2 regions of the Methylibium sp. T29-B genome follow, and region 1 is predicted to be linked to the other one. Evidence: riboswitches for the same ligand, from Rfam matches in the RefSeq annotation. Region 1 holds a riboswitch; the other holds the start of a gene.

Evidence for each region. Region 1 has a riboswitch for S-adenosylhomocysteine ahead of ahcY (adenosylhomocysteinase). Riboswitches for the same ligand answer to the same signal wherever they lie in the genome.
Region 2: another riboswitch for S-adenosylhomocysteine. It lies ahead of metH (methionine synthase); the one in region 1 lies ahead of ahcY (adenosylhomocysteinase).

What each region holds. Positions count from the first base shown of each region.
Region 1 covers NZ_AZSN01000092.1:5,453-13,398, forward strand. Annotated here, with positions in the region: gene Y694_RS14305 (peptide chain release factor 3) at 1-1,068, opposite strand, end outside; gene Y694_RS14310 (LysR substrate-binding domain-containing protein) at 1,234-2,031, opposite strand; gene Y694_RS14315 (VOC family protein) at 2,248-2,721, shown strand; gene Y694_RS14320 (glutathione S-transferase family protein) at 2,718-3,311, shown strand; S-adenosyl-L-homocysteine riboswitch at 3,379-3,456, shown strand; gene ahcY (adenosylhomocysteinase) at 3,528-4,961, shown strand; gene Y694_RS14330 (TlyA family RNA methyltransferase) at 5,059-5,841, shown strand; gene metF (methylenetetrahydrofolate reductase [NAD(P)H]) at 5,838-6,698, shown strand; gene Y694_RS14340 (polyphosphate kinase 2 family protein) at 6,715-7,545, opposite strand; gene Y694_RS14345 (OmpW family protein) at 7,745-7,946, shown strand, end outside.
Region 2 covers NZ_AZSN01000062.1:13,967-21,912, reverse strand. Annotated here, with positions in the region: partial or broken gene Y694_RS11650 (ATP-binding protein) at 1-476, shown strand, start outside; gene Y694_RS11645 (homocysteine S-methyltransferase family protein) at 786-1,859, shown strand; gene Y694_RS22575 (hypothetical protein) at 1,899-2,438, opposite strand; S-adenosyl-L-homocysteine riboswitch at 2,544-2,644, shown strand; gene metH (methionine synthase) at 2,750-5,479, shown strand; gene Y694_RS11630 (glycine zipper 2TM domain-containing protein) at 5,585-6,163, shown strand; gene Y694_RS11625 (YifB family Mg chelatase-like AAA ATPase) at 6,195-7,712, opposite strand.

The DNA.
Region 1 (7,946 bases):
CTGCGACAGGAACGTGACCACCGAGGTGGGCCTCAGCTCCTTGGCGGTGCGCTGCACGCGCAGCTTCATGCCCGAGGTGTAGCGCCCGGAGTTGACGCGCACGAAGGCGATGCGGTCGCGGTGCGACGGGTCCATGTTGGCCTGTACCTTGAATACCACGCCGGAGAACCCGGCCGACTGCGGCGGCACCTCGTGCTCGCTGCCGTCGGCCCGCGTCACGTGGCGCGAGGCCGGCGGCGGCGCCAGGTCGACCAGCGCGTCCAGCACCTCCTGCACGCCGAAGTTGTTGACGCCGGAACCGAAGAACACCGGCGTCTGCTTCGCTGCCACGAAGGCCGCCTCGTCGAAGGCCGGTGCGGCGGCGGTCAGCAGTTCGATGTTCTGCTCGGCCAGCGCATAGTCGTGCCCGAAGCGGGCGCGCAGCGTGTCGGCCTGCGACAGCGGCACCACCTCGTCGCCCTCGTCGCTGCGCTTGTCGGCCCCGGCCTTGAAGAGACGCATCTGCTGCTTGCGCAGGTCGACGATGCCGCCGAAGGCCTTGCCCTGGCCTACCGGCCAGGTCATCGGCACGCAGGGCATGCCGAGCTCCTGCTCGATCTCGTCGAGCAGCTCCAGCGGCTCCTTGCCTTCGCGGTCCATCTTGTTGACGAAGGTGAGGATGGGCGTGTCGCGCTGGCGGCAGACCTCGATCAGCCGCCGGGTCTGCGGCTCGACACCGTTGGCCGCGTCGATCACCATCAGCGCGGCATCCACCGCGGTCAGCACGCGGTAGGTGTCTTCGGAGAAGTCCTTGTGGCCCGGGGTGTCGAGCAGGTTGATCACGCAGTCGCGGTAGAGCATCTGCATCACCGAGCTGGCGACCGAGATGCCGCGCTGCTTCTCGATCTCCATCCAGTCGGAGGTGGCATGGCGGCTGGCCTTGCGTGCCTTCACCGAGCCGGCGATATGGATCGCGCCCGAGAACAGCAGCAGCTTCTCGGTCAGCGTGGTCTTGCCGGCATCGGGGTGGGAAATGATCGCGAAGGTGCGCCTGCGCTGGACTTCATCGGCGATCTGAACGTTCGACATCACTTTCCCAATCTCGGCAGGTGCGCGGCCACGACCGCAGGGTCCCGGCGGCGCTGCGCGCGGCGGGCCGTGGCCTCTTTCCAGCACCGGGGTCCGCCCGGCGCGAGGCGCGATTTTAGGTGGAGGGCCTTGTCGCGCCCTGGGAGGGCTTGCGCCGGGGTCGGCTCAGGACGGGTCGGGGATCGCCGCCGCGAGGCGCGGCGCGGCCCAGTCGATGAACTGGCGCACCCGCGGCGACAGCAGGCGCGCGTGCGGGTAGACGAGCTGGATCGGCAGGTCGGGCGGCTCGAAGGCCGGCAGCAGGCGCAGCAGCCGCCCGTCGGCCAGCTCGTCGGCGACCTGATAGTGCAGCAACCGGGCGATGCCGAGGCCCTGCGTGCAGGCCAGGCTGGCGGCCCGCACCTGGTTGGCCACCAGCCGGGCCGAGACGGTCTGCGTGAGCGGCGCGCCCCGGTCCTGGAAGTGCCAGTGGCGCCCGTGCGGCGCGAAGGCGATGCAGGCCAGCCCGCGCAGCGCCGACGGGTGCGCGACCGGCCCGGCCTCGCGCAGGTAGGCGGGGCTAGCGCAGACCACCAGTCGCGTGCGGCCCAACGGCACCGCGACCATCGAGGAGTCGGGCAGGCGGCCGATGCGCAGCGCGAGGTCCAGGCCCTCGTCCAGCAGGTCGGCCACGCGGTCGGCCAGCGTCAGCTCGATGCGCATCGCGGGATGGGCGGCGAGGAAGGCGTTCACCAGCGGGGCGACGTGGCGCCGCCCGAACTCGACCGGCGCGGTCAGCCGCAGCAGGCCGCCGGGGCTGTGGCGGCGCGCGTCGAAGCCGTGCTCGACCGCGTCGAACTCGGCCAGGATGCGGCGGCTCCAGGCCAGGAACTCCGCGCCCTCGTCGGTCAGCGCCAGGCGCCGCGTGTTGCGGTTCAGCAGGCGCACGCCGAGGTGCCGCTCCAGCGCCGCCAGCGCGCGCACGACCGCCGCCGCGGGCGACTGGCCCGCGCCTCGGCGGCGGCGCTCAGGCTGCCGGCCTCGACGATGCGCACGAAGGTCGCCATGGCTTCAGCCGGTCCATCGCCCGCCTTTCGTCTGTGCGCCGGGCGCAATGGTGTTGTCAGCGCGACGGCATTGGCGCGGCACGGTCGGCTGCCGACACTGACGCTCATCGCCCGCCCCTCGCCGTCCGCCCCGATGAGCCTCGCCGCCGCCGTCTCCCCGCCCCGCGCCGCACCGGCCGAAGCGTCGCACGCGCCGGTCCGCCTCGTCGCTTACGACCACGTCGGCATCCGCGTCAGCGACCGCCGACGCGCGCTGGCCTTCTACGAAGCGCTGGGCTTCGTCGAGCGCGCCCGCTTCCCGGGCCACGAGGCCAACGAGATGGAGAGCGCCGACGGCGTGCGCATCAACCTGATCTTCAACGCGGCGCGCCGGCCGGGCGCACGCAACGCGCTGCTCGACGAGCCGGTCAAGCTGCCCGGCATCACCCACCCGGCCTTCGTGGTCGACGACCTGGCCGCGCTGCAGGACTGGCTGCAGCGGCAGGGCATCGCGATCACCGAAGGGCCGCGGCGGCTCGGCCCCCGCCGGATCGCGCTGTTCATCCGCGACCCGGACGGCAACGTCCTCGAATTCGACCAACTGATCCCCCAAGGAGACACGGCATGAAGCTCTACGACCTGGAACTGTCCGGCAACTGCTACAAGGTGCGGCTGTTCGCGGCGCTGGCGGGCATCGACCTGGAGATCGTGCCGGTCGACTTCCTCGGCGGCGCGCACAAGCGGCCGCCGCTGACCGACCTCAACCCCTGGGGCGAGCTGCCGATTCTGGTCGATGGCGAGCGGGTGCTGCGCGACTCGCAGGCGATCCTGGTGCACCTGGCGGGCAGCTACGGCGGCGCCGCCTGGTGGCCGGCCGAGGCGCCGCTGCAGGCCGAGATCGTGCAGTGGCTGTCGACCGCGGCCAACGAGATCCAGAACGGCCCCGCGTCGGCGCGGCTGGTCGACCGCTTCGGCTACACGCTCGACAAGGCCGACACGCTGGCCCGGGCGGCCCGCATCCTGCCGCTGCTCGATGCCCACCTGGCCGACCACGCCTGGCTGGCGATCGGCCGACCGACCATCGCCGACTGCGCGATGTACCCGTACGTCGCGCTGGCGCCGGAGGGCGGGATCGACCTCGCGCCGTACCGGCACATCGCGCGCTGGATCGAGCGCGTCCGCGCCCTGCCGGGCTACCGGGCGATGCCGGGCACCTGAGCACGGCGGCCGGCCCGAGACCCTGCCGCGAACCGGGGATGGCGGGCAGACCGGCTAGAATCCGCCCACTTTCGAGGAGCGTTGCAACTCCCGCCCGGGAGCCAGGCTCGAAAGTCATCCCCCGATGCAACGGCGCTCACCCGCAGGCCCCCGCCGCCGGTGAGCACACCCTCTCCTGCGGCGTCCTGCGGTTTCCTGAATCACGGAGACCCGTCCATGAGCGCCGTCCTCAAGCCCACCCCCACCCACGATCACCACGTTGCCGACCTGTCGCTCGCCGACTGGGGTCGCAAGGAAATCAAGATCGCCGAGACCGAGATGCCCGGCCTGATGGCGATCCGCCAGGAATTCGCCGCAAGCCAGCCTCTGAAGGGTGCGCGCATCACCGGCTCGTTGCACATGACGATCCAGACCGCGGTGCTGGTGGAAACGCTGCAGGCGCTGGGCGCGCAGGTGCGCTGGGCCTCGTGCAACATCTTCTCCACGCAGGACCACGCCGCCGCCGCGCTGGTGGCGGCCGGCACGCCGGTGTTCGCCTACAAGGGCGAGACGCTCACGGACTACTGGGACTACACCCACCGCATCTTCGACTTCGGCGCCAAGGGAACGGACGGCGAAGGCCCAAACATGATCCTCGACGACGGCGGCGACGCGACGCTGCTGATGCACCTGGGCCAGAAGGCCGAGAAGGACCCGTCGGTGATTTCCAAGCCCACCAGCGAAGAGGAGACCTGCCTGTTCGCCGCGATCAAGGCCAAGCTGGCGCAGGACCCGACCTGGTACACGCGCAAGAGCGCCCAGATCATCGGCGTGACCGAGGAAACCACCACCGGCGTGCACCGCCTGAACGAGATGAGCGCGAAGGGCACGCTGCTGTTCCGCGCAATCAACGTCAACGACTCGGTGACCAAGAGCAAGTTCGACAACCTGTACGGCTGCCGCGAGTCGCTGGTCGACAGCATCAAGCGCGCGACCGACGTGATGATCGCCGGCAAGGTCGCCTGCGTGGCCGGCTACGGCGACGTGGGCAAGGGCTCGGCGCAGGCGCTGCGCGCGCTGAGCGCCCAGGTGTGGGTGACCGAGATCGACCCGATCAACGCACTGCAGGCCGCGATGGAAGGCTACAAGGTCGTGACGATGGAGTACGCCGCCGACAAGGCCGACATCTTCGTCAGCGCCACCGGCAACAAGAACGTGATCCGCTACGAGCACATGGCGGCGATGAAGGACGAGGCCATCGTCTGCAACATCGGCCACTTCGATAACGAGATCGACGTCGCCTCGCTCGAGAAGCTGAAGTGGGACGAGATCAAGCCGCAGGTCGACCACGTCGTCTTCCCGGACGGCAAGAAGATCACGCTGCTGGCCAAGGGCCGCCTCGTGAACCTGGGCTGCGCCACCGGACACCCGAGCTTCGTGATGAGCTCGTCGTTCGCCAACCAGACCATCGCGCAGATCGAGCTCTTCACGAAGAGCGCCGACTACCAGGCCGGCAAGGTCTACGTGCTGCCCAAGCACCTGGACGAGAAGGTGGCGCGCCTGCACCTGAAGAAGGTCGGCGCGATGCTGACCGAGCTGACTGACGAGCAGGCTGCGTACATCGGTGTCAGCAAGTCCGGTCCGTACAAGGCCGACACCTATCGGTATTGACACCCACCCCCGTTGCGGCTGCGCCGCTCCCCCTCGAAAGGGGCGACGCTGGCGGGCCGGCGGAGCCGGACCCGCGGCGTCCACTCGGTTCTATCTCATGCCAAGAGTTGATCAGTTGATTGTCCAGCGTGGGCTTGCGCCGACGCGTTCGGCGGCGCAGCGGTTGATCGACCGTGGCGCGGTCGAGCGGCGCGCGGCGGTCGACTGGGTGCGGCTGCGCAAATCCGGCGAGGACCTGCCGGAGGCCACCGAGCTGCGCATCACCGACGACGCCGAACTGCGCTGGGTGTCGCGCGCCGGGCTCAAGCTCGACGGCGCGCTGGCGCAGTGCGGCCTGGCGGTGACCGGCGTGACCGCGCTCGACGTCGGCCAGAGCACCGGCGGCTTCACCGAGGTGCTGCTGGCGCACGGCGCGGCGCACGTGGTGGGCGTCGATGTCGGTCGCGGCCAGCTGCATCCCTCGCTGCGCGGGCATGCGCAGGTCACCGTCCTCGAAGGCATCAACGCCCGCGGCCTGACGCGCGAGGCGCTGGGCACGGCCATGCCGGCCGGCGGCTTCGGCCTGGTCGTCGCCGACCTGAGCTTCATCCCGCTGACCACCGTGCTGCCGGCACTGGTGCCGCTGCTCGCGGCCGACGGCCACCTGCTCGCGCTGGTCAAGCCGCAGTTCGAGCTGCAGCCCAAGGACATCGGCAAGGGCGGCCTGGTGAAGAGCGCCGCCTCCTACGCCGAGGTGCAGCGCAAGCTGCGGGCCACCTGCGGCGAACTGGGCCTGGACGTGACGGCGTGGCTGGACAGCGTGGTCGCCGGCGGCGACGGGAACCGCGAATTTTTCATCTGTGCCGTGCCTGCGGGCCGGCGGCTGGAGTCAGACACATGAGCGACACACCTTCCCTGAAGCTGCCGGTGCCGGTGAGCTTCGAGTTCTTCCCGCCCAACACCGAGGCCGGCAGCGAGAAGCTGAAGACCGTGGTGCGCGAGCTGGGCAGCGCGGCCCCCGAGTTCTTCAGCGTGACCTACGGTGCCGGCGGCTCGACGCGGGACCGCACGCTGTCGACGGTGCGCGACATCGCCGCACTGGGTTTCGAGGCGGCGCCGCACCTGTCGTGCGTCGGCTCGACGCGCGCCGGCATCGCCGAGATCCTGGCCTCCTACCGCGCGCAGAACATCCGGCGCCTGGTCGCGCTGCGCGGCGACCTGCCGAGCGGCACCGCGACGGCCGGCGAGTTCCGCTACGCGAACGAGCTGATCGCCTTCGTGCGCGAGACCCAGGGCACCGACCTGCGCATCGAGGTGGCCGCCTACCCCGAGTACCACCCGCAGCAGCGCTACGCGCGGCGCGACCTGCAGCACTTCGCCAACAAGATGAAGGCCGGCGCCGACGCGGCGATCACGCAGTTCTTCTACAACCCCGACGCCTACTTCCATTTCCTCGACGAGGTGCGCGCGCTGGGTGTCGACGCGCCGATCGTGCCGGGCATCATGCCGTTCCACAACTACGCGCGCATCGCGCAGTTCGCGATGCGCGACGGCATCGAGATCCCGCGCTGGGTGGCCCTGAAGATGGAGGGCTACATGGACGACGCCGCGTCGATCCGCGCCTTCGGCATCGAGGTGGTGTCGCGGCTGTGCGAGCGGCTGATCGCCGGCGGTGCCCCGGCCATCCACTTCTACACGCTCAACCAGTCGGCGCTGACGCTGGAGGTCTGCCGCCGGCTCGCGTCGGCGCGCGGCTGAAACGCGCGCGGCGCGCTCAGACCACGCGCACTGCCGCCGGGTCGAAGTCGGGCTTCGGCGGCTTGAGCTTCATGCCCGCCAGCGCCTGCGCGACCAGCGTCGCGATCATCAGGTTGCGGTTGCTCTTGCTGTCGGCCGGCACCACGTGCCAGGGCGCGCAGGCGGTCGAGGTGGCCGCCAGCGCGGTTTCGTAGGCGGCCAGGTAGGCCCTCCACTTCGAGCGCGTCTCGAGGTCGCCGACCTGGAATTTCCAGCGCTTGGCGGGGTCGTCCAGACGCGCCTGCAGCCGTTCGCGCTGCTCGTCCTTCGAGATGTGCAGGAAGCACTTGACGAGGGTCGTGCCGCTGTCGTGCAGCAGGCGCTCGAAGGCGTTGATGTGGGCCAGCCGGCGTTGGCGCTCGGCGGCGTCGATCCAGCCTTCGACGAAGGGCACCAGCACGTCTTCGTAATGGCTGCGGTTGAACACCACCACCTCGCCGGCGCGCGGCACCACCGCATGCACGCGCCACAGGAAGTCGTGCGCGCGCTCCACCTCGGTGGGCGCCTTGAAGGCCGCCACGCGCACGCCGAGCGGGCTGCACTGGCGGAACACCGAGCGCGCGGTGCCGTCCTTGCCCGAGGTGTCCATGCCCTGCAGCACCAGCAGCAGCTTGGGCGGTCGGCCGGCACTGCCGTTGGCGTAGAGCAGGTCCTGCAGGCGGTCGATCTCGATCGCCAGTTCGGCGAGCCGCGCATCGTCGGCCTCGCGGCTGCTGCTGGCGGCCGGCCGCGCACCGGGGTCGATGTCCTTGAGCCGCAGCTTGCGGCCGACGCGGTAGGTCTTCAGGTAGGCGGTCGAGCGGGCCATCGCGACTCCTGGGAAGGCGGTGCGGCGACTGTAGCGCCGCGTGCACACCGCGACGCGTCGGGTTGATCTGCCTCAGAAAGCCGCAGCGGCTTCAACGCTGCGCGCCCGCGCGCTTGAGCCAACGCAAGCCGCGGCGTCCCGCCACGCACTGCAATGCACGGGCGGGAAGCTCCCCGTGCATTCCGGAGTGAAGCTCATCATGAAGAAGAAGACCCTCGCCGCCCTCGCCCTCGCCGCCCTCGGTGGCGCCGCGGCCGCCGCACCGACCGGCGGCGACTGGCTGGTGCGCGTGCGCGCGCTGCACCTCGACCCGGCCAACAAGGACAGCACCGGCGTCGGCCTGGCCATCGACAGCAAGACCTTCCCCGAACTCGACATCAGCTACTTCTTCACGCCGAACT
Region 2 (7,946 bases), on a different contig from region 1:
ACGAGGCGCAGCGCGAGGGCGCGGTGCTGCTGCTCGACGAGGCCGACAGCTACCTGCGCAGCCGCCAGCGTGCCGAGCGCAACTACGAGGTGACCGAGGTCAACGAGATGCTGCAGGGCATGGAGCGCTTCGGCGGCGTGTTCGTGTGCACCACCAACCTGTTCGACGAGCTCGACGAGGCGGCGCTGCGGCGCTTCTCGTTCAAGATCCGCTTCAAGCCGCTGGAAGCGCCGCAGCGCGAGCGCATGTTCGTCGCCGAGGCGCTGGGCGGCGATGCCGCCGCGCTGACCGCGGAGCAGCGCACCCGGTTGGCCGCGCTGGACGTGCTGACGCCGGGGGACTTCGCGGCGGTGCAGCGGCAGGTCGAGCTGCTGGGCGACGTGTTCGAGCCCGACGGTTTCCTTTCGCAGCTGGAGGCCGAGCACCGCGTGAAGCCGGGCGTGCGCGAGCGCCGCAGCATCGGCTTCGTGCGCTAGGGCCTGCTAACGCTACCGGAGGGCTTGCGCCCGAGCTGCGTAGGCCGCAGGGGTAGGCGCGAGGGAGGCGGCGTGCTGTTGCACGCAACAACTGAGCAACGCCGCCCTGCGGCCTGCGCAGCTCGGGCCCGAAGGGTGATCCCAGGAAACGGGCGCCCTCGGCGTTGCCCATGCTCGCCGGGGGCCGACCCCGGCTGCGCTGTGCGCCTTGATGGCGTCCGTTTCCTGGGTCACGCGAGCCCTCCGGTAGCGTTAGCAGGCCCTAGCTTCGTCAGTAGGTGCATCGGTCGGCCTTCCTACAATCGGGGCATGAGTGCCCTGCCCTATACCCGTGCCGCCCAGTTGCCCGAGCTGCTGAAGCAGCGCATCCTGATCCTCGACGGCGCGATGGGCACGATGATCCAGCGCTACAAGCTCGGCGAGGCCGACTACCGCGGCGAGCGCTTCAAGGACCACGGCAAGGACCTGAAGGGCAACAACGAGCTGCTGCAGTTCACGCGGCCCGATGTCATCACCGAGATCCACGAGGGCTACCTCGCGGCCGGCGCCGACCTGATCGAGACCAACACCTTCGGCGCGACCACGATCGCCCAGGAAGACTACGGCCTGGCGCCGCTGGCACGCGAGATGAACGTGGTGGCGGCCCAGCTCGCGCGCGCCGCCTGCGACAAGTTCAGCACGCCGGACAAGCCGCGCTTCGTGGCCGGCGCCTTCGGCCCGACGCCGCGCACCGCGAGCATCAGCCCCGATGTCAACGACCCGGCGGCGCGCAACGTCAGCTTCGACGAGCTGCGGGCCGCGTACTACGAGCAGGGCGAGGGGCTGCTCGAGGGCGGCGCCGACCTCTTCCTGGTCGAGACCATCTTCGATACGCTGAACGCCAAGGCGGCGATCTTCGCGATCGACGAGCTGTTCGAGAACACCGGCGAACGCCTGCCGGTCATCATCTCCGGCACCGTCACCGATGCGTCGGGCCGCATCCTCAGCGGCCAGACCGTCAGCGCCTTCTGGCATTCGGTGCGCCACGCGCATCCGGTGGCCGTGGGGCTGAACTGCGCGCTCGGCGCGACGCTGATGCGGCCCTACATCGAGGAGCTGTGCAAGGCCGCGCCCGACACCTTCATCTCCTGCTACCCGAACGCCGGCCTGCCCAATCCGATGAGCGACACCGGCTTCGACGAGACCCCGGCGATCACCGGCGGCCTGGTCGAGGAGTTCGCGCGGGCCGGCTTCCTGAACATCGCCGGCGGTTGCTGCGGCACCACCCCGGATCACATCGCCGAGATCGCCCGGCGCGTCAGCGCCTACCGGCCGCGCGCACGGCAGGAGCGCTGGATCAGCGAGTTGAGCGAAGAGGCCGACGGCGATCTGCAGACGGCCTGACGGCGCGCGGCCGCCGGGCCTTCGCGCACATCGGCTGCATCACTTGCCGGCCGGGCGGTCGCTGACCAGCAGTTCCAGTCCGGCGCCTTCGGCCCGGCCCAGGCCCACGATGCGCGAGATCGGCACGCCGCGGCCCACGAGGTAGTCGCGCACGCTGGCGGCGCGGTCCTGGACGATCCGGCCCGAGACCTTGTCGTCGGCCGGGGCGCCGATCTGCAGTTCAGTGGTCGCCGCGTGCGGCTTGAAGCCGGTCGCGAACTGGTCGAGCACTGCGGCCAGTGCCGGCTTGACGGCGGTGCGCTGCGGGTCGAAGGCATGCTTGGTCGGCACCTCGACACGCAGGCGGTGGTCGCCGGTGCTGTCGACGACGACCGGCGTGCCCTTGAGCGCGTCCCTGAGGCGCAGGCGCTGGGCCTCCAGCGCCGGTGACAGGCCGGAGCCGAACAGGCCGCCGAAGCCCGAGCTGCCGGAGCCGGGGGTGCCGGGGGCTCCCGGGCGGCTGGCGCACCCGGCCAGGGCGAATGCCAGGCAAAGCAACCCGGCCGTGTAGGAAGGAGAGAAGAGAGAGAAGCGTGTCATGCCGGGCATTGCACCCGGGCCCTGCGTGCCGCACAAGGGGGACGGCCGGACTGCGGAGGGGTATTGGGTGAGGCTTTGTAAACGCGGGCGCGCGTAAAATCGTCGGTGCTCGAGGAGCGTTGCGACGGTTGCCCAGGCTTTGGGACGACCGCCAGGCTCGGGCCGGCGGCACCGCGAGGGCTGCCCTGCAACGGCGCTCACCCCTCCGCCGACCGGCGGGCTGCGGGTGGGCCGCAGCACCGGCGCGGCGCGTCTTTCGGTGAACTGCCATGTCGACAGCTGCTGCTCCTGATTTCTCGAACGTGCCGCCGATGCGCCTGTCCGGCCTGGAGCCGGTGGCCATCGGCGAGCGCTCGCTGTTCGTCAACATCGGCGAACGCACCAACGTCACCGGCTCCAAGGCCTTCGCGCGGATGATCCTCGGCGGGCAGTTCGAGGAGGCGCTGGCCGTGGCGCGCCAGCAGGTCGAGAACGGCGCGCAGGTGATCGACATCAACATGGACGAGGCCATGCTCGACAGCAAGGCCGCGATGGAGCGCTTCCTGAAGCTCATCGCCTCCGAGCCCGAGATCGCGCGCGTGCCGATCATGATCGACAGCTCGAAGTGGGAGGTGATCGAGGCCGGGCTGAAGTGCATCCAGGGCAAGGGCATCGTCAACTCGATCTCGATGAAGGAAGGCGAGGACGCCTTCCGCCACCAGGCGAAGCTGGTGCGCCGCTACGGCGCCGCCGCCGTGGTGATGGCGTTCGACGAGCAGGGCCAGGCGGATACCTTCGCGCGCAAGATCGAGATCTGCGAGCGGGCCTACCGCATCCTCGTCGACGAGGTGGGATTCGCGCCCGAGGACATCATCTTCGACCCCAACATCTTTGCCATTGCGACCGGCATCGAGGAGCACGACAACTACGCGGTCGATTTCATCGAGGCCACGCGCTGGATCAAGCAGCACCTGCCGGGCGCCAAGGTGTCGGGCGGCGTGTCCAACGTGAGCTTCAGCTTCCGCGGCAACGAGCCGGTGCGCGAGGCCATCCACACGGTCTTCCTGTACCACGCGATCCAGGCCGGCATGGACATGGGCATCGTCAACGCCGGCATGGTGGGCGTGTATGACGACCTGGACGCCGAGCTGCGCGAGCGCGTCGAGGACGTGGTGCTGAACCGCAAGCCGGCCTACAAGCCGGGCGAGGCGCAGCTGTCGCCGGGCGAGCGGCTGATCGAGATCGCCGAGCGCGCCAAGGGCGCGGCCAAGGACGACAGCACCCGCCTCGCGTGGCGCGCCGGCACCGTGAACGAGCGGCTGTCGCATGCGCTGATCCACGGCATCACCGACTTCATCGTCGTCGACACCGAGGAGGCCTGGCAGGCGATCCGGGCCGACGGCGGGCGGCCGCTGCACGTGATCGAGGGGCCGCTGATGGCCGGCATGAATGTGGTCGGCGACCTCTTCGGCCAGGGCAAGATGTTCCTGCCGCAGGTGGTGAAGAGCGCGCGCGTGATGAAGCAGGCGGTGGCGCACCTGCTGCCCTATATCGAGGAGGAGAAGAAGGCGCTGATCGATGCCGGCGGCGAGGCCAAGGCCAAGGGCAAGGTGGTGATCGCGACGGTGAAGGGCGACGTGCACGACATCGGCAAGAACATCGTCACCGTGGTGCTCCAGTGCAACAACTTCGAGGTCGTCAACATGGGCGTGATGGTCGCGTGCCAGGACATCCTCGCGAAGGCCAAGGTCGAGGGCGCCGACATCATCGGCCTGTCGGGCCTGATCACGCCCAGCCTCGAGGAAATGCAGCACGTGGCTGCCGAGATGCAGCGCGACGACTACTTCCGCGTGAAGAAGATCCCGCTGCTGATCGGCGGGGCCACCTGCAGCCGGGTCCACACCGCGGTCAAGATCGCCCCCAAGTACGAAGGCCCGGTGGTCTACGTGCCTGACGCCTCGCGCAGCGTGGGCGTGTGCAGCGAGCTGCTGAGCGACGAGCGGGCCGCGAAGTACATCGAGGAACTGAAGGTCGACTACGACAAGGTGCGCCTGCAGCACGCAAACAAGAAAGCCACGCCGATGGTCTCGCTGGCCGCGGCACGGGCCAACAAGACGCCGATCGACTGGCGCGGCTACGCGCCGCCGCAACCGAAGTTCGTCGGCCGCCGCGTGTTCAGGAACTACGACCTGGCCGAGCTCGCGCAGCAGATCGACTGGGGCCCGTTCTTCCAGACCTGGGACCTGGCGGGCGCCTTCCCGCAGATCCTGCGCGACGAGGTGGTCGGCGCCGAGGCGCAACGCGTGATGAGCGACGGCAAGCGCATGCTGCAGCGGCTGATCGAGGGCCGCTGGCTGCAGGCGCACGGCGTGATCGGCCTGTACCCGGCCAACACGGTGAACGACGACGACATCGAGATCTACACCGACGAGACGCGCCGCGAGGTGCTGATGACGTGGCACGGTCTGCGCATGCAGACCGAGCGGCCGGTGGTCGACGGCGTGAAGCGGCCGAACCGCTGCCTGGCCGATTTCGTCGCCCCGAAGTCGAGCGGGCTGGCCGACCACGTCGGCCTGTTCGCGGTGACCGCCGGCCATGGCGTCGACAAGAAGGAGGCGGCCTTTCTGGCCGACCATGACGACTACTCCGCGATCATGCTGAAGGCGCTGGCCGACCGGCTGGCCGAGGCCTTTGCCGAGCGCATGCACCAGCGCGTACGCACCGATTTCTGGGGCTACGCGGCCGATGAGGCGCTCAGCACCGAACAGCTGATCGCCGAGCAGTACCGCGGCATCCGCCCCGCACCTGGCTATCCGGCCTGCCCCGACCACACCGTCAAGCGCGACATGTTCCGCGCGCTGCAGTGCGAGGAGATCGGCATGACGCTGACCGAGAGCCTCGCGATGACGCCGGCCGCCAGCGTCAGCGGCTTCTACCTCGCCCACCCCGCTGCGGCCTACTTCAATGTCGGCAAGATTGGAGAGGACCAGTTGCGCGACTGGGCGGGCCGGACGCAGCAGGAACTGGCGCAGGCAGAGCGCGCCCTCGCCCCGCTGATGTAACGCGTAAGGCGCTGTTTAACGGCGCCTTACATCTGATGCATTCGCCGCTGCAACGCGGCGCGGTGGCTCGTGTCCAATCGGTCGCCCGAAGGAGGACGATCGATCATGGAAGCAGCATCCCGAACATCTGACAAAACTGCCGGCGGCCTGCCGCGCTGGATGTGGCTGGCCGGTGGCGCGGTCGCGCTGACCATTGCCGGAGTCGCCAGTGCGCTGGCCCTGCAGCAGCGCGCGCAGCCGGCATCTGCCGCGGCGGCGGTCGCGCCCGTTGAAGAGATCGTGTCGCCCGCGCCCAAGCCCTCGCGCGGCGTGACCGCCGGCCAGCCGGCTGGCCATGCGTCACCGGCAGCGGCGGCCTGCGCGCAGTGCGGCGTGGTCGAGTCGGTGCAGGCGGTGAAGGTCAAGGGCGAGGCCAGCGGCGTTGGCGCGGTCGCCGGCGGCGTGCTCGGTGGCGTGGTCGGCAACCAGTTCGGCGGCGGCAACGGTCGTACCGCGATGACGGTGCTCGGTGCGGTGGGCGGTGGCGTGGCCGGTCACGAGATCGAGAAGAACGTGAAGGCGAAGACGGTCTACAGCGTGCGCGTGCGCATGGACGACGGCAGCCTGCGCACGCTGCAGCAGTCGCAGGCGCCGGCGGTCGGTGCGCGGGTCAAGGTCGACGGAACGACGCTGCGCGCCGCCTGAGCGCGCGCGTCGAGTCAAAGGGCCCGTTCGTTCAGCCTGCCGCCAGCACGCGGCGGTACTGGATCGCCTCGGCCACGTGGCCGACACCGATGTGCTCGGCACCGGCCAGGTCGGCGATGGTGCGCGCCACCCGCAACAGGCGGTGCTGGCCGCGGGCCGACCAACCGAGTCGCAAGGACGTGGCCTGCATGAACTGCGCCGCACCGGGCTCGATCGCCACGTGTGTGTCGATGCCGTTGCTGTCGAGGAATGCGTTGCTGCAACCCTGGCGCCGGTGCTGCCGTTCGCGCGCTCGTGCGGCACGTTCGGCGACGGCCTCGCTCGGGTCTCCGTCGGGAAGGGCCGACAGCGCCTCGGGGCCGACCGCCGGCACCTCCACCTGCAGGTCGATGCGGTCGAGCAGCGGGCCGCTGATGCGGCCCTGGTAACGAGCCACCATGTCGCTGGAGCAGCGGCAGGTTCTCAATGTGGAGCCGGCGTGGCCGCAAGGGCAGGGGTTCATCGCCGCGATCAACTGGAAGCGCGCGGGGAATTCGGCCTGGCGCGCCGCGCGCGAGATCGTGATGCGACCCGTTTCCAAGGGCTCACGCAGGGCCTCCAGCGCGGCGCGAGGAAACTCCGGCCACTCGTCGAGGAACAGCACGCCGTGATGGGCCAGCGAAATCTCGCCCGGCCGCGGTGGTGATCCGCCGCCGACCAGCGCGACCGCGGAAGCACTGTGGTGCGGGGCACGCAGCACGCGCTCGCGCCAGCGACCGGCGTCGAAGCGTCCCACCAGGCTCAGCACGGCCGCGGACTCCAGCGCCTGTTCGTCGCTCAGCGGTGGCAGCAGGCCGGCGAAGCGCTGCGCCAGCATCGACTTGCCGGCCCCTGGTGGACCGACCAGCAGCACGCTGTGCTGGCCCGCCGCGGCAACCTCGAGCGCGCGCTTGGCGGCGGCTTGCCCCTTCACGTCGCGCAACTCGCCCCACCGGGGTGCCGTCGGCGGACGCGGCCAGGGCGTGGCCGCCGACAGGGGCTGCGCTGCGTCGCCGGGCAGCAGCGCACTGACCACGTCGAGCAAGTGCTTGGCGGAGCGCACCTGCAGTCCTTCGATCAAGGCGGCCTCGCGCGCACTCGGGTCCGGCAGCACCAGCGGGCGTTCCCGGCCCTCATGTCGCGCGGCCAGCGCCATCGCCAGCGCACCCCGTACCGGCCGCAGGTCGCCGGCGAGCGACAACTCTCCGGCGAACTCCAGATCGGCCAGTCGCCCCGCATCGATCTGGCCGCTGGCGGCCAGGATGCCCAGCGCGATCGGCAGGTCGAAGCGGCCCGACTCCTTGGGCAGATCGGCTGGCGCCAGATTGACCGTGATGCGCTGGTTGTGGGGAAACGCCAGGCCGCTGTTCAGCAGTGCGGCACGGACTCGCTCACGCGCCTCCTTGACTTCGGTGTCGGCCAGACCGACGAGCGTGAAACTCGGCAGACCGTTCGCCAGATGCACCTCGACGGTGACTTCGGGGGCATCGAGCCCATCGAGAGCACGGCTGTGGACAACGGCGAGCGACATGTCCGATCGATCATGGCATCGCGCCTCCGCCACCACGAGCCCACCGAAGGGTGGTTGGCTCGCACTTTGGCACCGCAGGGGTGCCAAAAGTTGCAGACATCCCTGTTTTGGGGCGCCACCGATACAAGCGTCCCCGGTTCGGCTCGCGACTCCCTGTTATGGCGCAGTGGCACAGAACCTGCTGAGTCGTCGTTCGTGCTCTGAACCGAGACCTTGTAACCGTCCCGTCCACCC